Regions from separate parts of the Streptomyces yangpuensis genome, predicted to be linked through region 1. Evidence: riboswitches for the same ligand, from Rfam matches in the RefSeq annotation. Region 1 holds a riboswitch; the other holds the start of a gene.

What was found. A riboswitch is a leader RNA that binds a small molecule or an ion and turns the genes downstream of it on or off. The one in region 1 is predicted to bind guanidine.
Positions count from the first base shown of each region.
Region 2: it holds a riboswitch for guanidine, as region 1 does, so the genes downstream of both, NRK68_RS12800 (DMT family transporter) here and NRK68_RS33440 (Ohr family peroxiredoxin) in region 1, are expected to answer to the same signal.

Region 1 covers NZ_CP102514.1:7,369,060-7,383,138, reverse strand. The annotation lists gene NRK68_RS33475 (ABC transporter substrate-binding protein) at 149-1,135, opposite strand; gene NRK68_RS33470 (ABC transporter permease) at 1,137-3,200, opposite strand; gene NRK68_RS33465 (quaternary amine ABC transporter ATP-binding protein) at 3,318-4,481, opposite strand; gene NRK68_RS33460 (GMC family oxidoreductase) at 4,478-6,037, opposite strand; gene NRK68_RS33455 (aldehyde dehydrogenase family protein) at 6,052-7,536, opposite strand; gene NRK68_RS33450 (WhiB family transcriptional regulator) at 7,946-8,236, opposite strand; gene NRK68_RS33445 (hypothetical protein) at 8,333-8,830, opposite strand; gene NRK68_RS33440 (Ohr family peroxiredoxin) at 8,817-9,272, opposite strand; guanidine-III (ykkC-III) riboswitch at 9,355-9,418, opposite strand; gene NRK68_RS33435 (AraC family transcriptional regulator) at 9,424-10,437, opposite strand; gene NRK68_RS33430 (type 1 glutamine amidotransferase domain-containing protein) at 10,615-11,391, shown strand; gene NRK68_RS33425 (amidohydrolase family protein) at 11,476-13,638, shown strand; gene NRK68_RS33420 (TetR/AcrR family transcriptional regulator) at 13,669-14,079, opposite strand, start outside.
Region 2 covers NZ_CP102514.1:2,797,645-2,811,723, forward strand. The annotation lists gene NRK68_RS12745 (HNH endonuclease) at 66-815, shown strand; gene NRK68_RS12750 (hypothetical protein) at 944-1,240, opposite strand; gene NRK68_RS12755 (hypothetical protein) at 1,280-1,471, opposite strand; gene NRK68_RS12760 (GNAT family N-acetyltransferase) at 1,658-2,194, shown strand; gene NRK68_RS12765 (hypothetical protein) at 2,229-3,245, shown strand; gene NRK68_RS12770 (DUF445 domain-containing protein) at 3,215-4,474, opposite strand; gene NRK68_RS12775 (DUF1707 SHOCT-like domain-containing protein) at 5,241-5,897, opposite strand; gene NRK68_RS12780 (ABC transporter ATP-binding protein) at 6,071-7,042, opposite strand; gene NRK68_RS12785 (ABC transporter permease) at 7,049-7,978, opposite strand; gene NRK68_RS12790 (ABC transporter permease) at 7,971-8,774, opposite strand; gene NRK68_RS12795 (transglycosylase domain-containing protein) at 8,963-11,416, shown strand; gene NRK68_RS12800 (DMT family transporter) at 11,440-11,760, opposite strand; guanidine-III (ykkC-III) riboswitch at 11,791-11,855, opposite strand; gene NRK68_RS12805 (GroES family chaperonin) at 11,966-12,307, opposite strand; gene NRK68_RS12810 (DUF3618 domain-containing protein) at 12,351-12,671, opposite strand; gene bcp (thioredoxin-dependent thiol peroxidase) at 12,796-13,263, shown strand; gene NRK68_RS12820 (HNH endonuclease) at 13,419-14,069, shown strand; gene NRK68_RS12825 (HNH endonuclease) at 14,066-14,079, shown strand, end outside.

The DNA.
Region 1 (14,079 bases):
CCGACGGCGAGGCCCGGCCGGTCGCTCGACCGTACGTCGCCCCCACCCCGTCCCCGGGTGTCCCCCGGCCCGGTTCCACAAGACGTTGCCGACTTGGCTCAGCGCACAGCCCCCGCGGGCGGAGCGCCGGCAGGGGCTGTGGGGGTGGTCAGGTCAGCCAGGGCTTCCAGACGTTCTCGTTGCGCTCCACCCACTTCTTCGCCGCCTGCTGCGGCGACAGTTTCTCCTCCGCGATCATCAGGGAGACCTCGTTCTGCTGGGCCTTCGTCCAGTGGAACTTCTTCAGGAAGTCGGCCGCCTTGCCGCCCGACTCCGCGAAGCGCGTGTTGAGGTACTTCTGCAGCGGCGTGTGCGGGTACGCGCAGGCCACCTTCTCGGGGTCGTCGGCGCAGCCCTCGCTGTACTCGGGCAGCTTCACCTCGGTCATCGGGACGCGCTCGAAGAGCCACTGCGGCTCGTACCAGTACGTCAGGAAGGGCTTGCGCTCCTTGGCGAACTGCTTGATCTGGGTGATCTGGGCGGCCTCGGAGCCCGCGAAGACCACTTCGAAGTCCAGGTCCAGGTTCTTCACCAGCGCCTTGTCGTTGGTGATGTAGGACGGGGAGCCGTCCAGCAGCTGGCCCTTGCCGCGGCTCTCCGGTGTGCGCAGCTGGTCGGCGTACTTGTCGAGGTTCTTCCAGTCGGTGACGTCGGGATGGGCCTCGGCGAAGTACGTGGGAACGAACCAGCCGATGTGGCCCGTGACCCCCAGGTCCCCGCCGCGGGTGATGGTCTTCTTGCCCTCGACGTACCGCTTCTCCTGTTCGGGGTGGCCCCAGTCCTCCAGGATGGCGTCGACGCGCCCCTGGCTGAGGGCGTCCCAGGCGGGCACCTCGTCGACCTGGACGGTGTCGACCCGGTAGCCCAGCTCGTGTTCGAGGAGGTAGGAGGCGACGGCGGTGTTCGCCTGGGCGCCGACCCACGACTGGACGGAGAGGGTGACGGTCTTCGCGCCCCGTGCCGCCGCGTACGGGGAGGTCTGGCGGGTCATGTCCGCGGCCCCGCAGCCGGTGAGGACGGCGAGTCCGGTCGCGGCGGCGAGGAGGGCCACGCCGCGGCGGCGGCGCGGCGGGCGCCGGTGGTTCGTGTCGCGCATGTCAGGCCTCCTTCGCGGGCTGGGTGACACGGTCGAGGAGCAGGCCGAGGCAGACGATCGCGGCGCCGGCCACCAGACCGGTGGCGAGGTCGCCCTGCGCGAGGCCGAGGACGACGTCGTAGCCGAGCGCGCCACCGCCGACGAGGCCGCCGATGATGACGACGGCGAGGACCAGCACCACGGCCTGGTTGACGGCCAGCAGCAGCGCGGGCCGGGCGAGCGGCAGCTGAACCTGGCGCAGCAGCTGGGAGCGGGTCGCGCCGAGCGAGCGGGCGGATTCCACGACGGCCGGGTCCACCTCGCGCAGGCCCTGGACGGTGATCCGGACGACGGCGGGCAGTGCGTACACGATCGCGGCCGCGGCGGCCGGGGCGCGGCCGACGCCGAAGAGCGCGACCACGGGGATGAGGTAGACGAACTGCGGCAGGGTCTGGCAGACGTCGAGGACCGGCCGCAGCAGCCGTTCGGCCCGGGCGCTGCGGGCGGCTCCCACGGCGGTCGCGAAGCCGAGGACGAGGGTCACGGCCACGGCGGCCAGGACCTGGGAGAGCGTGTCGAGGGAGGCTTCCCACACGCCGAGCACACCGACGGCGGCGAGGGCCAGGAACGCGGTGAGCGCGGTACGCCAGGTGCCGGCGAGCAGGGCGAGGGCGCCGGCCAGGAGCAGGAGCAGCCACCAGGGGGCGGACTGGAGCCCGGCGCGCAGCGGGTCGAGGACCCAGCCGGTGAAGCGGGCGGCCCAGTCGGCGGTACCGCCGACGACGGGGACACCGGAGTAGAGGTGGTCGGTCATCCAGGCGACGGCGGAGTTCACCGGCTCGGCCAGGGAGACGGTCCAGGACTCCGGCCATACGGAGGTGCCGGCCATCCGGCCGACGACGGCGACGGCCACCGCCGCGAGGAGGGTGAGGAGGCGGCCGTACCAGCCCGCGAAGACCCGCCGCAGCAGGTGCTGTTCGCTGACGGGTACGGGTTCGGCGCCGAGCCGGCGGCCCGCGGCGTCCGCGGTGCGGTCGAGGACCACGGCGAGCAGCACGATCGGGATGCCGGCGGCGAGGGCGGCGCCGACGTCCACGGAGGCGAGGGCCTGGTAGACGCGGTCGCCGAGGCCGCCCGCGCCGATCACGGAGGCGATGACGGCCATGGAGAGGCCGGTCATGATGGCCTGGTTGACGCCGAGGAGGAGCTGCGGACGCGCCAGCGGGAGGCGGGCGGTCAGCAGCCGCTGGCGGCCGGTGGCGCCGAGCGAGGCGGTGGCCTCCATGACGCCCGCGTCGGCCTCGCGCAGGCCGAGGGCGGTGAGGCGGGCCATCGGCGGGGCGGCGTAGACCACGGTGGCGAGGACGGCGGCGGGCACGCCGATGCCGAAAACCAGCACCATCGGCAGCAGATAGGCGAAGGCCGGCAGGATCTGCATGGTGTCCAGTACGGGGCGCAGCAGGCGGTGGGCGCGCGGGGAGAGGCCCCCGGCGAGGCCCAGCAGGGCGCCGAGCACGACGGAGGCGCCGACGGCGACAACCATCAGCGCGAGGGTCTGCATGGTCGGCACCCACATGCCGAGCAGCCCGCAGGCGGCGAAGGCGGCGGCGCAGGTCAGGGCGAGCCGGGTACCGGCGAGGCGCCAGGCCACCAGGGCGGCCAGGGCGGTGACCCCGGTCCAGCCGGCGGCGAGGAGGAGCACGTACACGGCGCGGACGGACACCACGACGGCGTTGCTGACGTGGCCGAAGAGGTACAGGAACAGCGGGTGGCTGTCGCGGTGGTCGATGATCCAGTCGCCGGCGCGGCCGAGCGGGCCGGAGAGGTCCACGGCCAGGTCCGCGGGCCAGCTGCCGGCGCCGGGGAAGGCCACGGCGAGCGGGATCAGCAGGGCGACGGCGATGCCCATCGGCACCAGGAACGCGCGGCTCGCGACCGGGCCGCGCCATGCTCTGCGGGGCCGGTCCGCGGCGGCGGGCGCGGTACGGGAGGGCGCCGGCCCGGCGGGTCGTGCCGCGGACCTCCGGGTCTGCGCGGGGACCACGGCCCGGGAGCCGGCCTGGGTGTGGGTCGGGGACGCGGTCATGCGCACCACCTCCGGGCGTCGGTGACAGGGGTCGGGGGACGGTCGGCGCGGGTCATGCCGCCACCCCCGTCCGGGCGGGGCGCGTCATGCCGCCACCCCCCATTCGGGCAGGGCGCGTCATGCCGCCACCCCCCGGCCGGGCGTGGCCGGGAGCCCGGCCACGACGGCGAGCAGCCCGGCGTCGTCCACGACGCCCAGGCAGCGGCCGTGGTCGACGACACGGGCCGGTCCGCCGCTGCGGGCGACGGCCTGGATGGCCTCGACCACGGTGGTGGCGGGGCCCAGCGCGGGTCCCTGTTCTGCCTCGCCCGCGACGGCGGGGCGCATCGCGGTGCGGACGGTGAGCACCTGCTCGCGCGGGACGTCGCGGACGAAGTCCCGTACGTAGTCGTCGGCCGGGGAGCCGACGATCTCCTCGGGCGTGCCGAGCTGGACGATGCGGCCGTCGCGCATCAGGGCGATCCGGTCCCCCAGGCGCAGTGCCTCGGCGAGGTCGTGGGTGATGAAGACCATGGTGCGGCCCTCCTCGTGGTGGAGCCGGGCGACCTCCTCCTGCATCTCCCGTCGGATGAGGGGGTCGAGGGCGCTGAACGGCTCGTCGAACAGCAGCACCTCGGGGTCGGCGGCGAGGGCGCGGGCCAGGCCCACGCGCTGCTGCTGGCCGCCGGAGAGCTGGCCGGGGCGCCGGTCCTCCAGTCCGTCCAGGCCGACCTTGGCGACGAGTTCGGCGGCCTTGGTCCGGCGGTCCCCGCGGCCGACGCCCTGGATCTCCAGTCCGTACGCCACGTTGTCGAGGACGGTGCGGTGCGGGAGCAGGCCGAAGTGCTGGAAGACCATGGCGGCGCGGTGGCGGCGCAGGGCGCGCAGCCGGGTGGCGTCCATGGCCAGGACGTCCTCGCCGTCGATGGTCAGGCTTCCGGAGGTCGGCTCGATGAGGCGGGTGAGACAGCGTACGAGGGTGGACTTGCCGGATCCGGACAGGCCCATCACGACGAAGACCTCGCCCTTGCGGACGTCGAAGCTGACGTCCCGGACGGCAGCGGTGCAGCCGGTGCGCTCGCGCAGGTCGGCGGCCGGGAGGTCGGCGTCGGCGGAGCCGGGGACCTTCGCGGCGGCCTTGTCGGGGCCGAAGACCTTCCAGAGGCCGTCCACGGAGAAGACGGGGGACCCCGCCGGGGCGCCGGCGGACGCACCGGCGGGTGCGGTGAGGGACGGGGCAGGAGTGGTGCCGGGGTGGGTGGCGGAGGTCCTGCCGGGGGTGGTGGCGGGGGTGGTGTTCATCGGGTACCACCGTCCCGGGCCAGCAGTTCGGCGGCTTTCTCTCCGACCATGAGCACTCCGATCATCGGGTTGACGGCGGGCATCGTCGGGAAGACGGAGGCGTCGGCGATGCGGATGCCCTCGAGGCCGCGGATCTTCAGGTCCGGGCCGACGACCGCGCCGGGGTCGTCGGCGGCGCCCATCCGGCAGGTGCCGGCCGGGTGGTAGACGGTGTGCGCGACGGAACGGGCGTACGCGCTCAGCTCCTCGTCGCCGGTGATCTCCGGGCCGGGGCACACCTCGCGGCCCAGCCAGCCGGCGAGCGGCTCCGTCGCGGCGATCTTCCGGGCCAGCTTGATGCCGTCCACCAGGGTCCGGCCATCGTAGTCGTCCTCGTCCGTGAAGTAGCGGAAGTCCAGGGCCGGTTTGACCTCGGGGTCCGCGCTGGTGAGGTAGAGGCGGCCGCGGCTGCGCGGCTTGGGGATGTTGGGGGTCATCGACACTCCGTGCGCGGGCCGTTCGTAGCCGATGCGCTCGGGATTGTCGGTGAAGGGGACCTGGTAGAAGTGGAACATCAGGTCCGGTCCCGCGGATTCGGGGTCGCGGCGGACGAAGAGCCCCGCGTCGCTGTCCATCGCGGAGTTGTCCGGGATCGGGCCGTCGGTCTCCCAGACGATCACCGACTCGGGGTGGTCCAGGAGGTTCTCCCCCACCCCGGGCAGGTCGTGGACCGGCGGGATGCCGAGGGCCTCCAGGTCGGCGCGCGGGCCGATGCCGGAGTGCAGCAGCAGGCGCGGGGTGTCCACGGCTCCGGCGCACACCAGTACCTCGCGGCGTGCGGTGACCAGGGACTCCGTACCGTCGGCGGCGCGTACGCGGACTCCGCGCGCCCGGGTGCCGTCGAGTTCGATCCGGTGGGCCCAGGTCTCCAGCAGGATGCGGAGGTTGGGGCGTTCGTCCATGACGGGGTGGAGGTAGGCCACCGACGCGGAGGAACGCTTGTTGTCCTCGGGGTGGTAGGCGAGGTCGAAGAAGCCGACGCCCTCGTGGAAGGGCTTGCGGTTGAAGCCCTCGATGCGCGGCACGCCCAGGGCGCTCTGCGCGGAGTCGACGAAGTCGCGGGCGATGGCGTTGCGGTCCTTCTCGGCCACCGGGACGATGTTGTTCAGGAGCTTGTCGAAGTACGGGTCCATGGCGGCCGCGTGCCAGCCCTCGGCCCCCGCCTCCGCCCACTCGTCCCAGTCGGACGGGAGCGGCTTGAATGAGATCAGGGTGTTGTGCGAGGAGCAGCCGCCGAGGACGCGGGCGCGGCTGTGGCGGATGTGCGAATTGCCGCGGGGCTGCTCGGTGGTGGGGTAGTCGTAGTCGAGTTCACCGCCGAGCAGGCCCATCCAGCGGCGCAGGGTGAGCACGTCGGGACGGTCGACGTCGCTGGGCCCGCCCTCGATGACGGCGACGGTGACGTCGGGGTCCTCGGTCAGGCGGGAGGCGATCACCGAGCCGGCGGTGCCGCCTCCGACGACGACGTAGTCGTACTCGTGCTCCGCCGGGGTGGGATGGTGTGGGGGGGTGGTCATGCTGTGCTCCTCCTTCAGCCCGCGAACCAGCGCACGGGGCGCGGGGCGAGGTTCTGGTACACGTGCTTGGTCTCGCGGTACTCGGCCAGGCCCGAGGGGCCCAGTTCGCGTCCGGTGCCGGACTTGCCGAAACCGCCCCACTCCGCTTGCGGGAGGTAGGGGTGGAAGTCGTTGATCCAGACGGTGCCGTGGCGCAGCCGGCCCGCGACGCGGCGGCCGCGGCCGGCGTCGGAGGTCCAGACGGCGCCGGCGAGGCCGTACTCGGTGTCGTTGGCGAGGGCGATGGCCTCGGCCTCGGTGCGGAAGGTCTCGACGGTCAGGACGGGCCCGAAGACCTCCTCCCGTACGACGCGCATCCCGCGGTGGCAGCGGTCGAGCACGGTCGGCCGGTAGAAGTAGCCGGGGCCGTCGGGGCGTACGCCGCCGGAGCGGAGCACGGCTCCCTCGGCGAGGGCGGAGGCCACGTACTCCTCGGTGCGTTCGCGCTGGGCGGCGGAGACCAGCGGACCGCACTCGACGCCGGGGTCGGTGCCGCGGCCGAGGCGGATCCGGTCGGCGCGGCGGGCGAGTTCGGCGACGAAGCGCTCGGCGACGCTCTCCTCGACGATGAGCCGGGAGCCCGCGGAGCAGACCTGGCCGCTGTGCATGAAGGCGGCGTTGAGGGCCTGGTCGACGGCGGTGTCGAAGCCCTCCTCGGTGGCGCAGGCGTCGGCGAAGACGACGTTGGGGTTCTTGCCGCCGAGTTCGAGGGCGACCTTCTTGACGGAGTCGGCGGCCGCGCGCATCACCTTCGTGCCGCTGGTGAGACCGCCGGTGAAGGAGACGAGGTCGACGTCGGGGTGGGCGGCGAGGCGCGCGCCGACGGGGTCGCCGGGGCCGGTGACCAGGTTCGCGACGCCGGCCGGCAGTCCGGCCTCGACCAGCAGGCCGATGAGGGCCGCGGTGGACAGCGGGGTGATCTCGCTGGGCTTGAGCACGAAGGTGTTGCCCGCGGCGAGGGCGGGGGCGATCTTCCAGGAGGCCTGGAGGAGCGGGTAGTTCCAGGGGGTGATGAGCGCGCAGACCCCGACGGGTTCGTGGACGACGACGCTGTGGACGTCCGGGGTGCCCGCGTCGACGACGCGGCCCGCGCTCTCGCCGGAGACGAGGTCGGCGAAGTAGAGGAAGGCGTCGGCGACGCAGTTCACGTCCACCCGGCCCTCTTCCAGGGTCTTGCCTGCGTCGCGGCTCTCCAGCAGGGCGAGGCGTTCGCAGTCGCGGTGGAGCAGGACGGCGGTGCGGCGCAGGACGGCCGCCCGTTCCAGGACGGGGGTTCGGGGCCATTCCCCGCCGTCGAAGGCGGAGCGGGCGGCGCTGACGGCCGCGTCGGTGTCCGCGGTGCCGCCCTCGGCGACGACGGCGAGGACCGTGCCGTCCGCCGGGTCGAAGACCTCTCGGGTGGCTCCTGAGATCGCGGAACGCCACGTTCCCGCGATGTGGATGGTCGTCTGCTCGGACACGACGCGCTGTACCTCCGATTCCGGCCACCGCGGCGTCCCCGCGGTGGTGCTGCTCGGGCGCGCTTGCCCCGGTCCTCGGAAGACATGTCCCAACAGTCACTGGAAGTGACGGGAGTCACTCCTTGTGGCTCCGCGGAGGGCTGGGCCGCAGGGCCTGCGTCACACCCCCCGGCCGGGACGTCCGAGGCCGCCGGGACGGCCGGGACAGCAGCGGGCGCAGACACTCCGGGTCCGGCGGCTCGGCCCGGCCGGTGCGCGGGTCGGGCACGAGGCCGGAAGTGCCCAGCCACTCGGTGAGGTACTTGGCCCTGGAGATCCCGGGGCCCCCGGTTGCCGCGCGGGCGGCCGGCCGACCGCGGCTGCCGCAGACGTCGTCGCGTCAGCCGCCGGTCGTACGGCCGGACGTGCCTCAGGTGTTCGCCAGCAGGAGGTGGCGCTCGTCCGGGGTGAGGCCACCGCGCACACCGTGCGGGATCCGGTCGGCCAGGGCGTGGCGGCGGCACGGGAGCCGGACCGGGCACCGGTGGCAGACCGCCTTGGCGGCCTCTTCGCGCTCCCGGACGGCCTCGGCCCGCTCGTTCACGGCCGGCTCGAAGACGTCCCGCGCCCCGGAGCGGCACGGTCCGTCGAGTGGTGCGTCGTGCCGGGCGTCGAGCATCCGCGGGTGGAGGAGTACGTCCGTACGGGAGTTGTCGGTCACGCCCGGGTTCCTTCCGGCAGGGGCGGTCCGTCGTGACCGCCTGTTCCGGCGCGTATCACCGGAACGGGCGCATCCATGCGCCGCCGGTTCCCCGGGTCACAGGCGCCAGTACGTACCGGCCCGGGAGTCGACGTGCACCACGTGCCGGCCGACGCGCACCACGTGGTGGTCCGGGCCGGACCAGGAACCGGCGGCGCCGTCCGCCCCGGGCAGCGGGGTCCAGATTTCCAGGAAGGTGCTGCCGTCCGGGTTGGTGCCCCGCTCGACGAGGTCCGCGCCGTCCCACCGGAAGGTGCCGGTGTCGTCGCCGGGCTCACCCGTGACGTGGTGGAAGCGCACGCGGGAGCCGTCGAAGGAGGTCGTACCGGCGAAACCGCGACTGTCGGCGTAGTACGGCCCGGCCTGCAGCCACACCACTTCGCCGTCCGGCGGGTCTTCGATCAGCGGTCCGCCGTCGCGGCTGATGCCGCGCCGCAGCCAGGCACCGCGCCCGGGTACCGGGACGCCGTCGGCCCGGCCGTCGCCTCGGCCCTCCGCCCGACCGCCGGCCGTCGGCTCCGGCGCCCGCTCCCGCTCCGGCTCAGGCGCGGTCATCGGTGGCGGCGGTGTCGTCCACGGCCAGCAGCGTCAGTGGCACGTTGCCGCGCACCGCCTGCGAGTACGGGCAGACCGCGTCCGCCCTGTGCACCAGGGGCTGCAGGTCCGCCGCCCGCCACCCCGGCAGGCTGACGGTGAGGGACACCGCGAGGCCGTATCCGGCGGGTGTGTCCGTCGTACCGAGCTCCACCTCGCACGCCACGCGCGCGGCGGAGGCGTCCGCCCCGAACTCGGCGGCGACTTCCGCGAGCGCGGAGGTGAAGCAGGCTGCGAAACCGGCCGCGAACAGCTGCTCGGGGTTGGTGGTGCCGGGTACCTTCTTGCGCGGCGGCGCGAGGCGGACGTCCAGGCGTCCGTCGTCCGTGCGGACGGCTCCGGTACGGCCCCCCGAGGCGTGCGCGGTCGTCCGGTACAGGCTGCGGGTGAGTGGCACGGTCATGGCGTTCGTACGGCCCATCTTGCTCGACGAGGACACTGCCCGGGTGCGGACAGCGGGCGGTGCCGCTCGTGCGGCAGCACCTCGCGCGTCGTCGTGCGTAACCGGGTACGGCGCATCTCGTCCGGGGCCTGGGATCCGGCCGCCGCACAATCTAGCACCGCGGAGTGTCGGCCCGGAACCGGCTGCGGTACGCCCCCGGCGGAAGCCCCTCCCACCGGGTGAAGGCCCGGACCAAAGCCGTCGCACCGCTCAGCCCGACGAGCGGTGCGATCCGGTCCAGCGGCAGGTCGGTGGTCTCCAGGAGCCGTCGGGCCCGGGCGCGGCGGGCGGCATCGAGGAGGGCGCGCCACGACGTGCCCTCGGTGTGCAGGGCCCTGCGCAGGCTGCGGACACTCAGGTTGAGCTGCCGGGCCGGGCCCTCGGGGCTCGCGTCCTCCAGCGTGGCCCGGTCGAGCCACCGTCGGACGCCTCCGGCCACCGTCCCGGCCGCGGACAGCCGCGCGAGGAGACGGTCGGCGTAGGCCCGGTGCAGGGCGTTGAGCACCGGGTCGTGGACGGGGCGGCGCCGGTCGAGGTCCGCGTCCGCGACCGTGATCGCGTTCTCCGCGGCGTCGAAGGCGACGGCGCAGCCGAACACCCGCGCGTACGGCTCGGCGGCCCCCGCGCGGGCGTGCGCGAACGACACGGTCAGGGGTGTCCAGTCGTCGCCCACGATCCAGCGGGCCGCCCGCACCATGCTGCTGACGACCGCTTCCACCTGCTGGGGGTGCATGGCGGACGGTCCGACGGTCGGCCGGTAGCCGATCCGGCCGACGCCGCCCTGGCGCTCCAGGGTGACCGTGCCCGCCTGGCTCACCAGCGGGTGGTAGCGCTCGGCCGCCTCCGCGGCCTCCGCGAGGCTGGCGCAGGTGAGGATGAGGTGGCCGAGGATGTGCAGGCCGTCGGGCCGGATGAGGTCGCCGACCAGGAGGCCGGTGTGGGGGCCCGCGTCCCCGGCGGCGAGCACCCCGTCCCACAGGGCGCGCATCTCGCCGTACTCCAGCCGGTCCGTGGGCAGGGCCCAGGGACCGGACCCGCCCCCGCCCCCGCCCCCGCCCCGGGCCGACGCGCTCAGGACGGCGTGGGCGTAGGACGCGGTGACGGAGGGCGGCTCGGCGGTGGACACGGCCGTCAGTCAATGCGGGCGCACCACCCCCGTCAAGGGTGTCCGCGGGCCGTCCGGCGCGGGAAGACACGGGAGGGGCAGGACCGGTCCGGGGAGTCAACGCCTTGGCCGTGGGGGTCAATGACGGCGCGGCGGGCCGCTCTTAGCGTCGTCCTTCGGACACCAGAGGAGTACGCCGTGATTCTCTTCCTGCTCCCCGCGGGCGACTACGACCCCACCGAGGCGGCGGTGCCCTGGGCCGCGTTGCGGGACGCCGGCTTCGAGGTGCGTTTCGCGACCCCTGACGGAAAGGTCGCGCTCGCCGATCCCCGGCTCACGGACCTCGGTTTCTCGTGGCTGTCGCCCTGGCTGATGACCCGCCGGGCCGAGCTGGCCGCATACCGGCGCCTCACCGAGGACCCGTCGTTCCTCGCTCCCTGCGCGTACGCGGACGTCGATCCGGACGCCGTCACGGGCCTTTTCGTCCCCGGTGGTCACGCGCCGGGCATGCGGACGCTCCTCGAAAACGCCACCGCCCAGCGGTTGTTCGCCGGGATCTTCGCCCGGGGGCTGCCGGTGGGGGCCGTCTGCCACGGAGTGCTGCTCGCCGCCCGGGCCAAGGATCCCGCGACGGGGCGCTCGGTCCTCCACGGCAGGCGGACGACGGCCCTGACGTCGTTGCTGGAGTTGACGGGGTGGAACCTCACCCGTCTGTGGCTGGGGCGCTACTACCGCACGTACCGGACCACCGTGCAGCAGGAGGTCACGGCGGCGCTCGCCGATCCGCGGCACTTCCTGGCCGGTCCGCCTCTGCCCGTGCGCGACACCGCCGCCCGGCCCGGGCGCGGCTTCACCGTCACGGACGGCAACTACGTATCGGCGCGGTGGCCGGGTGACTGCCACCGCCTCGCGGCGGACTACCTCGCGCTGGTCCGGGCGCACGCGGCGGCGGGAACGGCGGACCGCGCGGGGTGAGCCGGCCGGGGTCCGGACGGCCGCCCGAAAGACCATCTCCGCAGTGTCGTGCACGCTTCGTGAATGGGATGGGATGAGATGGGGATGACTCGACGAAGAGCATCGGGGCGAGGCCGGTACCTCCTGATCGGCCTGGTCCTCGCGCTGGTCGCACTGGCGCTCGGCCCCGCGACGGCGGCCGGCGCCTCGGCCGGCTCGCGGTGGTGGGAGCCCGTGGCGCGCCCGGCGCCGGACTCGCAGGTCAACGTCACCGGGGAGCCGTTCACCGGGACCGACGCGCAGGGCCGCGTCCGCGGATATGTCGACGGGCACGTCCACCTGATGTCCGACGAGGGCTTCGGCGGACGGCTGGTCTGCGGGAAGGTCTTCTCCACGGGCGGTGCGGCGGACGCCCTCAAGGACTGCCCCGAGCACTACCCGAACGGTGTCCTCGCTCTCTTCGACATGATCACCAAGGGTGGTGACGGCCGGCACGACCCGAACGGCTGGCCGACCTTCCGCGACTGGCCGGCCCACGACTCCTCCACCCACCAGCAGACGTACTACGCGTGGGTGGAGCGGGCCTGGCGGGGCGGGCAGCGGATCCTGGTGAACGACATGGTCACCAACGGGGTCATCTGCTCGCTGTACTTCTTCAAGGACCGCGGCTGTGACGAGATGACCGCGATCAGGCTGCAGATCCGCAAGACGTACGAACTGCAGGACTACGTCGACGCCATGTACGGCGGCCCGGGCAAGGGCTGGTTCCGGGTCGTCACCGAACCCGACCAGGCGCGCAGGGTCATCCAGGAGGGCAAGCTCGCCGTCGTCCTCGGGGTGGAGACCTCGGAACCGTTCGGCTGCAAGCAGGTGCTGGACGGCGCCCGCTGCACCATGGCCGACATCGACCGCGGCCTCGACGAGCTGCACGGTCTGGGTGTGCGCAGCATGTTCCTGTGCCACAAGTTCGACAACGCCCTGTGCGGTGTCCGGTTCGACTCGGGCACCCAGGGCATGGCCATCAACGTCGGCCAGTTCCTGTCGACGGGCACCTTCTGGAGCACGGAGCCCTGCCCGGGACCCGAGCACGACAATCCGATCGGGTTCGGCCTCGCCGCAGCACAGGCCGAGCACTCCGGGGACGCCGGCGCGTCGCACGCCCACGCGGCGGGCACGGTGGGCGCCGAGGGCGACGCGGAGACGGACGCCGAGGCGCGGGCCAGGATCCGCGGCGCGTTGCCGGAGGGGGTGGAACTGCCGGAGTACGGTGCTTCCTTGCAGGCGGCCCAGGCCCAGTGCAACCGCCGGGGCCTGACGGCGCTGGGCGAGTACGCGGTGCTGGGCATGATGAAGCGCAGCATGATGCTGGAGATCGACCACATGAGCGTCAAGGCGGCCGGCCAGGCTCTGCGGATCCTCGAAGCCGAGCGCTATTCCGGTGTCCTGTCCACGCACGGCTGGATGGACGAGAACTGGACCGAGCGGGTCTACCGCCTGGGCGGCTTCATCACCGGCCACATGTACGAGGCCCCCGCGTTCGCCGCGGAGGCGCGCAAGCATGCCGCCCTGCGCGCCCGGTACGGTGCCGGCTACGGCCTCGGCACCGACATGAACGGCTTCGCCTGGCTGCCCGGACCGCGGGCCGCGGCGGGCGATCCTGTCCGCTACCCGTTCCGCAGTGCCGACGGCGGCTCGGTCCTCGACCGGCAGGTCACCGGCTCGCGCGTCTGGGACGTCAACACGGACGGCGGCGGCGCCCATTACGGTCTCGTGCCGGACTGGATCGAGGACATCCGGGTCACGGGCGGCCAGGACGTGGTGGACGAGCTGATGCGGGGCGCCGAGGGCTATCTGCGCATGTGGGAGCGTACGAGCGACCACACCACCCCCTACGAGCCCCTGGTCCGCGGCTACCGCCCGCACGCCGGGCATCTGGCCTCCTCACGGACGCTGCCCGCGGGCTTCACCCATGAGGCGGTTTGGAAGGTGCTGCGGGACCCGGCACCGGGCACGGTCCGGCTCTACGAGTGCAAGGTGGCGAACCACTCGCTGCTGACGCCGGACCCGGGCTGCGAGGGTCAACAGCCCCTGGGCGCGGTCGGGTACGTGTACACGAAGGCGGTGCCGGGCTCGGTCCCCCTCTACCGGTGCTACATACCGTCCGTGTTCGACCACTTCGTCTCCAACCGGGCCGACTGCGAGGGGCCGTACGTGCGGGAGGGTCTGCTCGGCCACGTCATGCCGGCGGCCGGGCCCGGCACCGGCTGACGGCGGGCACCCACCGGATCCCGGCCTCCTTCAGGAACGGCCGGGCTCCGGTGGGCTGCCGCCGAGGACGTCGGCGACATGGGCGGCGAGTGCGGAGCGCAAGCCGTCGGGGGACATCTGCCGTTCGTCGATCAGGTGCGTCACCAGGTCGGCGCGGATCGCGGCCAGCAGGGCGTGGGCGGTGAAGTCCGGGTCGTGGACGCCCGGTACCCGGTCGAGCGCCGCGCGCAGCGTTTCGTGCCACCATCCGTAGTGCCCGGCCCGGTACGGGCTGCTGATCCCGGCGTCCTCCGCGGCGGACATGAGGTTCCGGTTCTCGGTCTTGAACTTCAGGGCGGTGTCGAGGAGGTCCAGCACCTGCTGCCGCGGGTCGGAACCGGTCTGCTCCTGCACCTCCCCCACCGCGCGCCGCAGCGGTTCGAGGCGGGAGGTGATCACGGC
Region 2 (14,079 bases), 4.6 Mb from region 1:
GCGACACGATTCGGCTTGCCCTGTACTCCCCGCAGGCTGCAACGAACGCTTATACGATATTCGCCATGCGTAGCCCTTCGTGGACTTGGGACGAATTGCTGCTGGCCTGCGCGCTCGTCGTCAGGAACGGCTGGCGCGAGCTGAGGGTCGGCGACCCCTCTGTGACCGAGCTCTCCGACCTGCTCCGGGCCCTGCCCCTGCCCGACCGCACGGGCCTGGCAGACAGCCTGCCCGAGTACAGGTCTGCCGGGAGCGTTTCCCGCAAGACCACGGACCTCGCCTCCAACCACCCTGGCTACCCGGGCAGGCCCACAAAGGGCGGGAAGCTGGACAAGCTGATCATCAAGGAGTTCCTGGCCCGCGAGGCCGCAATGCTGCAGGCCGCAGATGCCATCGAGACCGGAATCAGCTCAGGTCAGCTTGCCCTGATCCCCGAGCAGCCGGACGAAGCAGACGAGGACGGAACAACCGCGGCGGAAGGCCGTCTGCTTGCCCGGTGGGCCATCTCCCGGGAACGGAACCCAGCACTGCGCAAGGGCAAGATCGCCCAGGTCCGCAAGCTGGGATTGCCCCTGCGCTGCGCGGTATGCGCCTTCGATTTCCGTTCCGCTTACGGAACACTCGGTGACGGATACATCGAAGTGCACCACCTGCTGCCACTCCACATTTCCGGCCCCCGCGAGACCAAACTGAACGATCTCGCTCTGCTATGCGCCAACTGCCACCGCATGTGCCATCGCAGCCACCATGGGGCGTCCTGGCGCACCCCCGGCGAGTTGAGGACCGAAATGGAGCGGTCACGAAGCAGGGGGTGAGACAGAGGAACGGCGCCACGAGCGGCCGGCTGAAGCTGACATGGCAGGGCTGCTGATGACCCACCCCGAACCGTGCGGCTGTGCGGTCCTGCGGCACGCGCGGAGTCTCCTGCCCGGACGGGCAGCCCTCAGCGGTCGGCCGTGGCGTAGGTGGTGGCGGCCATGGCGGCGGCTGCCGTGAAGACCGCGGGCCAGGCGCCGATCTTCTTCGCCAGGGGGTGCGAGCCCGCGAAGGCGGCGACGTAGGCCGCGCCCAGCAGGGCCGTCGTGGTCGGCGTCGTGCGGCGGTGCCACTCGCGGGCCGCGAGGGTGCCGGCCGCCGCGAGGACCACGCCGCCGAGCGGACGCTTGCCGGTCCAGCGGGCGGCGGCGTAGCCGCCGACCAGGCCGCCTGCGGCTACGAGCGAGGTGGGGAACTGCGCCATCGTGGGGGCCTCCAGCCGTTCGAACGTCTCCGCACGAGGCTAACGCGCCCGCCGCGCGAACCTGCGCGCGGCCGCCACCGCCAGCACGACCGCGGCGCCGCCCAGGACGTTGTCGGGGAGCGCGTCCTGCAGTGCCCGCGGGAGCACGGCCACGACCCCCAGGATCACGAAGAACGCCACCGCGCAGGCGGCGAGACCCATCAGGACCCTGCCGAGGAGATTGTTGTGCACGCCGGGCTCAACGCCGGCCCGGGCGGGCCGATACGGGTGGTCCGCAACACCGTACGGAAGTCGGATTTGTCGCACACCCTCCGGATCTGTGGACCTGCCCGCCCCGGCACCGCGCAGGCGTAGATTCAGTCTTCGATAGGGGCGATACGACCCAAGCCACCCAAGCCGGCCCAAGGAGCTGCAAACGTGATCTGTTACGGACCGGCTGTCCTCGACCTCACCGACGAACTGGCCGACACCTACGGCGAGGTCTTCTCGGCCCCGCCGTGGAACGAGGACGAAGAAACCATTCGCCAGTTCGCCGTGCGGCTGCAGACGGACAGCCGGCGCCCCGGCTTCCGTACCGCCTTCGCGCAGTCGCCCCTCGGCGTCGACGGATTCGCCACCGCCTGGCTGACGCCCCGCGCCTTCCCCACGGACCGGTCCTACGGACGGGTCGCCGCCCAACTCGGCCGGCAGCGCGTACGGGAGCTCCTCGTCGGAGCCCTGGAGATCGACGAACTCGCCGTACGGCCGCACGCGCGCGGACACGGCACCGGCCGCGCCCTGCTGGCGGAGATCACCGCCGACGCCCCCGACGACCGGGCCTGGCTGCTGACCGCCCGCGCCGCCACCGACACCGTGGCCACCTACCACCGGCTCGGCTGGCACGAGGTGAAGCCCCTGCCCGGAACCGAGAACGCAGTCGTCGTCTTCCTCGCCCCGAACCACCCCTCGGCCTGAGCGTCGACCGCCCGCCACCGGGCATACCGGGGGCATGATCACTCGTACCGCCCAGCGCCAGCAGAACATGGCCACCCACCACCAGCTCCGGCAGGCCGGCATCCCGGCCGCCACCATCAGCGGCCGCAGCCGCCGCGGAGGACCCTGGCAGCGGCTCCTCCCGAGGGTCTACCTCCTGCAGACCGGCCCACCCGACACCCGGCAGCAGGCCCTGTCCGCCGTCCTGTACGCCGCCCCGCCCACCGCGGACCCGCTCGCCGGGACCACCGCCGCCCTCACCGGCGGCGCGGCCCTCGCCCTCCTCGGCATCCGCGACGCACCACCCGAACCCCTGGACGTCCTCGTCCGCGCCCCCCGGTCGGTGGCCGCAACCGGACGCGTCCGGCCCGCCTCGACGACCCGCTGGCCCACCACCATCACCATCGCCGGGGTCCCCAGCACCCGCCCGGTCCGGGCCGCCACCGACTTCGCGGCCCGCACGGACGACCCGGACCTCGTACGCTCCGTCCTCGCCAACGTCGTCCAGGGCGGCTGGTGCCACCCCCACGACCTGCACGCCGAACTGCGCGCCGCCCGGGTACGCCACCGCCCCGCCGTCCGGGCGGCCGCCGCGGAACTCGTCGCCGGCGTACGGTCGATCGCCGAGGGCCGCGCCCGCGACACCCTGTCCGCCACCGACCTGCCCGCCCCGCTCTGGAACGCCCGGCTCCACGAACCCGACGGAACCTTCCTCGCCAGCCCCGACGCGTACTGGCCCGAGGAGGGCGTGGCACTGGAGATCGACTCCGCGGAGTACCACTACACGCGCGACTCCTGGCAGGCCACGCTGCGCCGCAGACTGCGCATGGAAGCCCGGGGCGTCCTGGTGGTCAGCACGACGCCCGGGATCCTGCGCGAGCGGCCCGCGGACCTGATCGCCGCCCTGCGCGCACTCCTCGCCCTGGGCACCGCCCGCCCCACCCCGCCGCAGGTCACGGCCCGCGGACACGCCCAACTGGAGCTGCCGCTCCCCCGACCCGGCTACGCGCCGAAGGCGCGGGAGACCGTGTAGATCAGCAGGCCCGCCAGGGCGCCGACCACCGTGCCGTTGATACGGATGAACTGCAGGTCGCGGCCGATGTGGGCCTCGATCTTGCGGGAGGTGTGCTCGGCGTCCCAGGCCGCCACCGTGTCCGTGATCAGCGAGGTGATCTCCTTCCGGTAGGTGGTCACCACATAGACGACGGCACCTTCGATCCAGCCCTCCACCTTCGCCTGGAGACGGCCGTCGGTGGCCAGGCGCGCGCCCAGGGACATCAGCGAGGCACGGACCCGCAGGCGCAGCTCGCTCTGCTCGTCCTCCGCCGCCGAGATGATCATCGAACGGATCGCGGACCACGCCGAGGCGATGACGTCCTGGACCTCGTCACGGGCCAGGATCTCGGACTTGAGGCGTTCCACCTTCGCGCGCGTCTCCGTGTCCGACTGCAGGTCGGCGGCGAAGTCCCGCAGGAAACGGTCCACCGCGGCGCGCGCCGGATGCTCAGGCATGTCCCGCATCTCCGTGACGAAGCGGAGCAGCTCCTTGTAGACGCGCTCGCCCACCTTGCGGTCCACGAACCGCGGGGTCCAGCCGGGGGCACCGCCCTGGACCGCGTCCGTGATCGAGTCCCCGTGGGTGATCAGCCAGTCGTGCGCCTTGGCACAGACGAGGTCGACGGCACGGCGGTGGCCGCCGTCGGCCACGACCTTCTGCAGCGTCTTGCCGATGCCCGGCGCGATCTCGGCGGTCTCGGCGCGCCGCGTGATGGCCTCGCCGACGACGGCCTGGACGTCGGAGTCGCGCAGAACGGTCAGCGCCCCGCGCAGGGCCGTGGCCAGCTCGGCCGTGACGCGGTCGGCGTGCGCGGGCTCGGCCAGCCAGGCGCCCAGGCGGCCGCCGATGCCGAGGGCGTGGAGGCGGGCCCGGACCACGTCGGAGGAGAGGAAGTTCTCGCCGACGAACTCGCCGAGCGTGACGCCGAGCTGGTCCTTCTTGGTCGGGATGATCGCGGTGTGCGGGATGGGCAGGCCGAGGGGGCGCTTGAAGAGGGCGGTGACGGCGAACCAGTCCGCGAGCGCGCCGACCATGCCGGCCTCCGCGGCGGCGGCGACGTAGCCGGCCCAGCCGCCGGCACCCCAGGCGTGCTGGGCGTACTTGGCCAGTACGTAGACCAGCGCGACCAGCAGCAGGAGGCCGGTCGCGGTGGCCTTCATCCTGCGGACACCTCGGCGGCGCTCCTCGTCGGCGGCGTTGAACACGAACGCTCCGCGGGGATGGGGCGGGGCGGCTGTGCCGTCGGCTCTGCCGACGGCTCTGGTGCGGTCGTCCACGTGGTCCTGCCTTCCCCCGGGGCGCCGGGCGCCGGTTTTGTCTGCATAGCATCCGACTCCTGGGAGGGCGGCGGAGTTCCCGCCACGCCCTTCCGCTCCCGCGGGTCCCTTGCGGGGTTGCTCGGCCGGGGCCTGATCGTGCTGCCGGGCTGCGGTGCGGTGCGGGGCCCCTGCGGGGTTGCTCGGCGGGGGTCTGATCGTGCTGTCGGGCGGGGTACGGGCGCGGTGCGGGTGGGTCGGGGGGCCGGGCAGGGGTATCTCCTCGGCTCGGCGCGTGCGGCCCTGGCCCGGCCAGGCGGCTCTGGTCGCGCCTCGTCCTGCGGGGACACCCCTCCCCGTCCCCCCTCCAGCAGTACGGGCCGGTGGGGCGGGGACACGGCGGAGTGTCCCCGCAGGACGAGCGCGCAACCAGGGCCGACTCGGCACGACAAGGCCGCACGCGCCGAGCCGAGGAGACACTCCGGCGGGGCACCGCCCCACACCCTTGCGCCACCGCCCAGCCGGAACACTGGCCACCCCGGCGGGAGCCGAAGGGTGCACTCCTGGCCGGCGAAATCCAGCCCCGCCGGCGATTGAGGCGCGGGGTCCGGGGCGGAGCCCCGGCAGCCCCGGCGGGAGCCGAAGCGCACCGCCCCGCACCCTTGCGCCACCGCCCAGCAGGAACCACGGCAGCCCCGGCGGGAGCCGCGCCGCGTTACCGCTTGTGGAGGGACATGCCGCCCCGTGGCGGCTTCGGGTGCTTGATCTTGACTTCTACGCCGCCCCAGAAGGCGAAGCCCGTCACCACCACCCGCGGAGCGCCCGGCTCCGTGGGGCCCGGGCTGTCGCGCTGGTCGAAGGCGCCCATGAAGCCGAAGCCCCGCACGTCCACGTCCACCCCCGGCGGCACCGTGATCTCGATGCCGCCCATGATCGCGACGCAGTTGATCACCACCTCGCGCTGCGCGAAGTCCGCCTCGCGCAGGTCCAGCTCGCCGCCGCCCCAGAACGCCACCGCGTCGAAGCGGGCCGGGACCGTCCAGCGGCCCTTGCGCTGGAAACCCGACATCACCGCGACGGCCAGCGACGACGAGCCCGTCCCGCCGATCCGGCCCGGCCAGGCGGCAGCCCCGGCTGCCGCCGCCACGGGCGGCGCCGCGGCCGGGGCGGTGGCCGCCGGCAGGTCCGCCGTCAGCGGTTCCAGCTGCGCGTACGTACGGGACTTGTACGCCGCATCCAGCCGCTCCTCGAACTCCTCCATGTCGAGCCGGCCCTCGGCGACGGCGTCACGCAGACGCTCCACCACCCGGTCCCGGTCGGCATCCGACGCCCTCAACTCCGGCAACGGCTTCTCCGGCCGCTCGTCACTCATACGCACCAGACTATGCACGCACACGCGGGAGTTGTATGGTCCGGCCCCTGAGACCACCCCCGACCGGACCCTGAGACCACCCCCGAGCCGCGCCCGCGCGGCGCCCGCGCCCCACAGCCCCGCCCGAGCCCCGCGCCCCGCGCCCCGCGCAGCCGCGCCGCGCAGCGCCCCGCTCAGTCCCGCCCCGCGTACATCCGCGCGATCACGTCCTCGATGTCCGGCTCCCGCACCGACAGGTCCACCAGCGGGTACTCCGCCGCCACCGCCGACACCAGCGGCGCGGCCGACTGCCCCGCCGGGAAGGCCAGCCACTGCCGGGGCCCCTCCACCTTCACCACCCGCGCCCCCGGCACGCTGATCGGCGCCAGCTCCCGCTCCAGGTCCACCACCAGCGTCCGCTCGCTCTCCCCCGCCGGCCCCGCCGCGTGCAGCCCGCCCAGTACCCCGTCGTACATCAGCCGCCCGTGGTCGATGACCATCACCCGCTCGCAGAGCTGCTCGATGTCCTGGAGGTCGTGCGTGGTCAGCAGCACCGTCGTGCCGCGCTCCTCGTTCAACTGCCGCAGGAAGCCCCGTACCTTCGCCTTGCTCACCACGTCGAGCCCGATCGTCGGCTCGTCCAGGTACAGCACGTCGGGATCGTGCAGCAGCGCCGCCGCGATGTCCCCGCGCATCCGCTGCCCGAGCGACAGCTGACGCACCGGCACGTCGAGCAGTTCGGCCAGGTCCAGGCGGTCCACGCACCGCTCCAGGTTCTCCTCGAACCGCGCCCTCGGCACCCGGTACATCCGCCGCATCAGCCCGTACGAGTCCTTCAGCGGCAGGTCCCACCACAGCGTGGTGCGCTGCCCGAAGACCACCCCGATCCGGTGCGCGAGCCGCACCCGCTCCCGCGCCGGGTCGATGCCCGCGACCCGCAGCCGGCCGCCGCTCGGGTTCAGGATGCCGGTCAGCATCTTGATCGTGGTCGACTTGCCGGCCCCGTTGGGCCCGATGTAGCCGACCATCTCGCCCCGCGCGACCGCGAAGCTGATCCCGTCCACCGCCCTGACCTGGCGTTTCTCCCGGCGCATCAGGCTCACCCGGCGCCGTACGTCAAAGACCTTCTCGACCCCGTCCAGCGAGATCAGCACATCATCGTCCACCACGGCTCAGCTCCCCGTACTCCGGTACGAACGGACTCCCGCGCGCCAGGCCAGCGACGCGGGCACGAACACCACGAAGGCCACCAGCGGGCTCAGGAACGCGGCCCACCCCGGCAGTCCCAGCGGATCGGGCCGCCCCAGCACATACAGCGCGGGCAGCCAGTTGACGAAGGCCAGCGGGACGATGAAGGTCACCCCGCGCAGCAGCTCCGTCGCGAAGACCGTCGGCGGGTACTGCAGCATCGTGCAGCCGCCGTAGGTGAAGGAGTTCTGCACCTCCGCCGCGTCCCCGGCGACGAACTGGAAGGCGGCCCCGGCCACCATCACCGCCGCGAAGATCGCCGCACCGGACAGCACCATCACGGGCACCAGCAGCACCTTCCCGCCTGTCCAGTCGACCTCCAGCGACCAGAGCGCCCAGCCCAGCACCCCGAGCCCCTGCACGACCCGGCCCAGCCGGCGCAGCGCGAAGCGGTCGGCCGCGACCTGCGCGAGCAGCGGGACCGGCCGTACCAGCATGGTGTCGAGCGAGCCGTCGCGGATCCGGGCGCCGATCCGGTCGGTGTTGCCCAGCAGCAGGTCCGCCAGTCCCAGGGACGCCGAGCAGGACCCGTACAGCAGGGCGACCTCGGGCAGCGTGAAGCCGCCGAGGACGTCCACGTGCGAGAACATGATGGAGATCGCGACGAAGTCCAGCAGTGTGATCGCCGCGTTCCCCACCGTCGACAGGACGAAGGACGTCCGGTACGTCATCGTCGACCGGATCCACATGGCCACGATCAGGCCGTAGCCGCGCAGCCCCTCCAGGACCCGGCCGCGCGCCCGAGGCACCTCCGGATCCGTGAACTTCCGCCGCTTCTGCGCCGGCCGTGTCGCGGCCGTACCCGCCGTACCTGCCGTACTTGCCGTACCCGCCGTACCGGTCGCCTCAGCCACCCTGGACCACCACCTTCCGCGTCGCCGCCGACTGCAACAGCCGCCCGGCGCCCAGCAGTACGAGGACCCAGCCGGCCTGGAAGCCCAGCGCGCCGACCGCGTCCCCGGCCCCCGAGTGCACGCCCAGCAGCACGTCCATCGGGACCTGGAGCATGGCCGCCCAGGGCAGTACGCGCACGAACTCCCCGAAGGCACCGGGGAAAACGGTCAGCGGCAGCAGCATCCCCGAGAAGAAGATCGAGACGACGGTCGCCATCAGGTTGATCCCCGACCCGTCCATCAGCCAGAAGGCCAGCAGCCCCAGCATGTAGCGCACGGCGAAGCTCACCACCAGCCCGAGCACGACGGAGACCAGGAACAGCAGCCACCGCCACGGGTCCGAAGGCAGTGCCAGCTGGAAGGCCAGCGCCCCCGCCACGAGCGGGACCAGCCCGCGCCCCAGCAGTTGGAAGGCGGACCTGCCCAGGTCGGCCGCGAGCCACCACATCTGCAGGTCCGCGGGCCGGTACAGGTCGACGGCGATGTCGCCGGTGCGGACCCGCTCCTGGATCTCCTCCTGGAACCCGCCGCCGATGAACGCCCCGGCCGCCAGCAGCGACTGGCTCACCCAGACGAAGGTCAGGGCCTGGGCCCGGTCGTAGCCGCCGAGCCCCGGACGCTGGTCCCACAGGGCGGCGTACGTGAACGCGACGATGAACCCGAACACGGTATTGGTGAAGACGCCCGCCGCGGTCGCCGTGCCGTAGGTGGCGTATCGCCGGAACCCGCCGGCCGCGACCGCCGCGTAGAGGCGCACTCTCTGGCGCACCGTATCCCCTCCGTTTTCCACGTCGTTCCTACGTCGGCCAAAGCGCGCGAGCTTAGTGCGGAGGGGCGAGCCACGCGACCGATTTACCCCCGTCCGGGACGGTGGTCACCGGCCATCGGGTAGACACCATGAGGTACAGAAGTGGATATTTCGAACAGCGTCGAGGAGTCCTGGAGATGAGCGACCAGTCACCACCCGCGGGCTGGACCCCTCGCGACCCGGACACCCCGCCCGGCGGTCACGCGGGACCCGCGGGACCCGGCGCACCGGGAGGACCTCCCGGGCCAGAAGGACCCGGCGGGAAGGCCCGTCGCCGGCGGACCGGCCTGCGGCGCCTCCTCCCCACCTGGCGCATGGTCCTCGGCACCGTACTGCTCCTCGCCCTCCTGATCGGCGGCGGCCTCGTGGCCGGCTACCTGCTGGTCGACATCCCGCCGGCCAACGCCGCCGCGACCGCGCAGTCCAACGTCTACCTCTACTCCGACGGCTCCCAGATCGCCCGCGACGGCGAGGTGAACCGCGTCAACGTGCCCCTCTCGCAGATCCCGCTGACCGTCCAGGAGGCCGTACTGGCCGCAGAGGACCGGGACTTCTACTCCGAACGGGCGGTGGACCCCAAGGCGATGGTCCGCGCCGCCTGGAACACGGCGACCGGCAAGGGCACCCAGTCCGGCTCGACGATCACCCAGCAGTACGTCAAGAACTACTACTTGGGCCAGGAACAGACGATCAAACGCAAGGCCAAGGAGTTCTTCATCGCGGTCAAACTCGGCCGCGAGAAGTCCAAGGCGTACATCCTCGAGGGCTACCTGAACACCAGCTACTTCGGGCGCAACGCCTACGGCATCCAGGCCGCGTCCCAGGCGTACTACGGCAAGGACGCCGGCAGCCTCACCACCGCCGAGGGCGCCTACCTCGCCACCCTGCTCAACTCCCCCAGCGCCTTCGACGTCGTCTCCCACCCGCAGAGCCGCACCCGCGCCCTCGCCCGCTGGAACTACGTCCTCGACGGCATGGTCAAGAAGGGCTGGCTGCCCGCCGCCGAACGCGCGGCCACCGGCTTCCCCGAGCCCGGCAAGGTGCGCGCCGCCGCCGGCCTGTCCGGCCAGCGCGGCTACCTCGTCGAAGCGATCAAGGAGTTCATCCTCGACCGCAAGATCCTCGACGACAAGACGCTGGCCGAGGGCGGCTACCGGATCACGACCACCATCGACCGCCGCCACCAGGCCGTCTTCGTCGCGGCCGTCGACGACCGGATGCTCGGCAAACTCGACCCCGACGCCCGCAAGGCGGACCGGGTGGTCCGGGCCGGCGGCGTCTCCATCGACCCGGCCACCGGCAAGGTCGTCGCCATGTACGGCGGCGTCGACTACACCAGGCAGTACGTGAACAACGCGACCCGGCACGACTACCAGGTCGCCTCCACCTTCAAGCCGTTCGTCTTCGCGGCCGCCGTCGAGAACGACTCCCGCACCCAGGACGGCCGCCGGATCACCCCCCACACCGTCTACAACGGCGACAACAAACGACCCGTCGTCGGCGGCCGGATCCGCTTCGCCCCGGAGAACGAGGGCCAGGTCTCCTACGGGAACATCACCGTCAACACCGCCACCGACCTCTCCGTGAACGCCGTCTACGCGCAGATGGCCGTCGACGTCGGCACCGCCAGGGTCAAGAAGACCGCCATCGACCTCGGCATCCCCGAGGACACCCCGAACTTCGTGGCCGGCCCGGCCATGGCACTCGGCACCCTTCAGGCCAGCGTCCTCGACATGACCCAGGCGTACGCGACCCTCGCCGACCACGGCCGCCGCACCCCCTACACCTTCCTGGAGGAGATTGCGAAGGGCGGCGACAAGATCACCCTGCCCGAGCGCCCCTCCGTCCAGGCCATCAGCCGCGAGGCCGCCGACACCACCACGTCCATGCTGGTCAGCGTCGTGGACAACGGCACCGGCACGGCGGCCCTCGCCGCCGGCCACCCGGCCGCGGGCAAGACCGGCACCGGTGAACTGGACCGCTCGGCGTGGTTCGCGGCCTACACCCCCAACCTCGTCACGGTGGTCGCCATGATGGGCCAGGACCCGGACACCGGCACCCTGGAGTCGCTGTACGGGGCGCTCGGCGAGTCCCGCATCGGCGGTGGCGGCTACCCGGCCCGGATCTGGGCCGCGTACACGAAGACCGCGCTGGAGGGCACCGACCCCGTGGACTTCCAACTCGACCTCCAGCCGGGCGCCGCGCAGCCCCAGCCGCCGCCCTCCACGCAGTCGGACCCGCCGCAGGAGACACCGGGCGACGGCACCCCGCCCCCCGACCGGCGGCCGACCCCGCCGTCCGGCGGCCAGGACGGCGGCGGACAGGACGACGGCGGGCAGAACTCCGGCGGCCGGACGCAGGGCGGCCAAGACAACGGGGGCCAGGACGGCGGGGGCGGCGACAGCGGCGGCCGGACTCAGGGCGGCCAGGACACCGGAGGCCGGACCCAGGGCGGCCAGGACGACGGCGGCACCAGCCAGGGCGACGAGGGCGGCACCACCGCGGGCACCCAGGGCGGGGCCGGCTCGGGCGGCTGGGACGGCGGCGGGGTCATCGGGGGCCCGCGCCCGCCGTCCGCGTTCCTGGAGTAGCCGTTCCTGCCGTACCCGCAGGCTCAGTGACCGGAGGTCGCCTTCAGCCCCACCACGGCCACCAGCAGCAGACAGATGAAGAAGATCCGGGCGGCGGTGACCGGCTCACCCAGCACCGCCATACCGAGCACGGCCGCACCGGCGGCACCGATGCCCACCCACACCCCGTACGCCGTGCCGATGGGCAGGGTCTTCGCGGCGTAGGACAGCAGCACCATGCTGGCCACGATCCCGGCAGCTGTGAACACACTGGGCCACAGCCGGGTGAAGCCCTCGGTGAACTTCATGCCGATCGACCAGCCGACTTCGAGCAGACCGGCGAGGAGAAGAAGAACCCAGGCCATGACGGCACCTCCGAGAATCGAGCGATACGGGGTGCGTCGTCTTTGCGTACCCGGTACGGCGCGTCTCGTCGGGTTCTCACCCACCGTAGCAAAGGACAGCGGAAAGGGCCGGTGACCCGGGCCACCAGCCCTTGCGCGCGACCACCGGTCCGATCAGAGGTCCAGAGGTCGGAGGTCAGAGATCAGAGGTACAGCCCGTCAAAGGTCAGAGGTACAGCCCGGTGGAGTCGTCCGACCCCTCCAGCCGCTCCGCGGCCACGGCGTGCAGGTCCCGCTCACGCATCAGCACGTACGTCGCACCGCGCACCTCGACCTCGGCACGGTCCTCGGGGTCGTACAGCACCCGGTCCCCGGGCTCGACGGTCCGGACGTTCTGCCCGACCGCGACGACCTCGGCCCAGGCCAGCCGCTTGCCCACGGCGGCCGTCGCCGGGATCAGGATGCCGCCGCCGGAACGCCGCTCACCCTCGGGCAGATCGGACTTCACGAGCACGCGGTCGTGCAGCATGCGGATGGGCAGCTTGTCGTGGGTGGTGTTCTCGCTCACGCCACGAACCTACCTGCCCGCGCCCGTCCCGTACCGCGCAGGGTCATCCGCGCTTGTGGCGCGCCGAGACGACCAGCAGTCCGACCAGACCGGCCGCGACCAGCGCCACGGGCACGATGCGCTCCAGGCGCGGGCTGCCGTCCGGGTGGCGCAGACCGTCCCGCACGTCCGTCACGACACGGTTCACCGTGGCGAAGGCCCGCCCCGCGGTCTGGTCGACGGTCGAGGCGACCCGGGCCCGCGCGTCCCCGATGATCGTCTGCGGGTGCATGCGCACGCCGATCTCGTCGAGCGTCTCGGCGAGCTGCTCGCGGCGGCGGACGATGTCCGCCTCGATCTGTGCGGGGGTCCTGGCTTCCGACACCGCGCTGCCTCCGTCGTCGTGGTCGTGGTCGTGGTGGTGGTGATCGTGTGGGGCGTAGTCCGCCGTGAACAGTCTGTCAGCTTAGTCTCGTGACGTACCGATCCCCTCCCGAGGAGACTGTCAGATGAGCGAGCGACTGCAGCCGGGCGACACCGCCCCCGCCTTCACCCTGCCCGACGCGGACGGCAACGAGGTCTCGCTCGCCGACCACAAGGGCCGCAAGGTCATCGTCTACTTCTACCCCGCCGCGCTGACGCCGGGCTGCACGAAGCAGGCGTGCGACTTCACGGACAACCTGGACGCCCTGGCCACGGCCGGCTACGACGTCATCGGCGTCTCCCCCGACAAGCCGGAGAAGCTCGCGAAGTTCCGCGAGAAGGAAAACCTGAAGGTCACCCTGGTCGGCGACCCGGAGAAGGAGACCTTGGCGGCGTACGGGGCGTTCGGCGAGAAGAAGCTGTACGGCAAGACGGTCACGGGCGTCATCCGCTCGACGGTGGTCGTGGACGAGGAGGGCAAGGTCGAGCACGCCTTCTACAACGTGAAGGCCACGGGCCACGTAGCCAAGATCATCAAGGACCTGGGCATCTGACTCCCCTGCCCCCGTCCTCTTGGAGCGGGCCGCCCCTGAACAGGGCCGGCCCGCTCCGCTTATCGGACGACCCCACCCGTGACCGTCCGACTATCGCCTCGTTGCTCCGTACGAGAGCCGCACACGCGGCCGGATACACGGAGGGGGGGGCGGGCATGCCGATCAGCCCGTACACGAAGGAACGCCTGTCGGAAGCGGCGCGCGCGTCACGCACGATGACGGAGGCGTTGGAGTACCTCGGGCTGGACCCGAAGAGCGGGTCCCGTGAGTACATGCGCAGGCGCATGGCCCAGCTCGAAGTGGACACCTCGCACTTCGAACGTGAGGGGAATCGCTGGACGCGAAGGATCCTGGAGGAGGCGGTGAGCGCCTCCAGCAACATGTACGAGGTCCTGCGGCGCCTGGGCCTCGACGCGGTGGGCGGAAACCACACCCACATCACGCGCCGGGTCCGCGCGCTCGGCATCGACACCTCGCACTTCACCGGACAGCCCCGGACGGATCGGATGCGAGACAACCACCGGAGGCGTACGCCCGCCGAGATCCTCTGCGTGGATCACTCGCCCCACCCTCGACGCACGCCGAGCTCGACACTCCGACGCGCGCTGCTGGAACTCGGAACCGAGGACTCCTGCGCCGACTGCGGCGTCGCCCCTGTATGGATGGGCGCACCCCTCCCCCTGGAGGTCGACCACATCAACGGGGACTGGCGCGACAACCGCCCGGAGAACTTGAGGCTGTTGTGCCCCAATTGCCACTCCAGCACGGACACGTACCGCGGCCGGGCGAAGGGCCGACGGCGATGACGGATGCCGC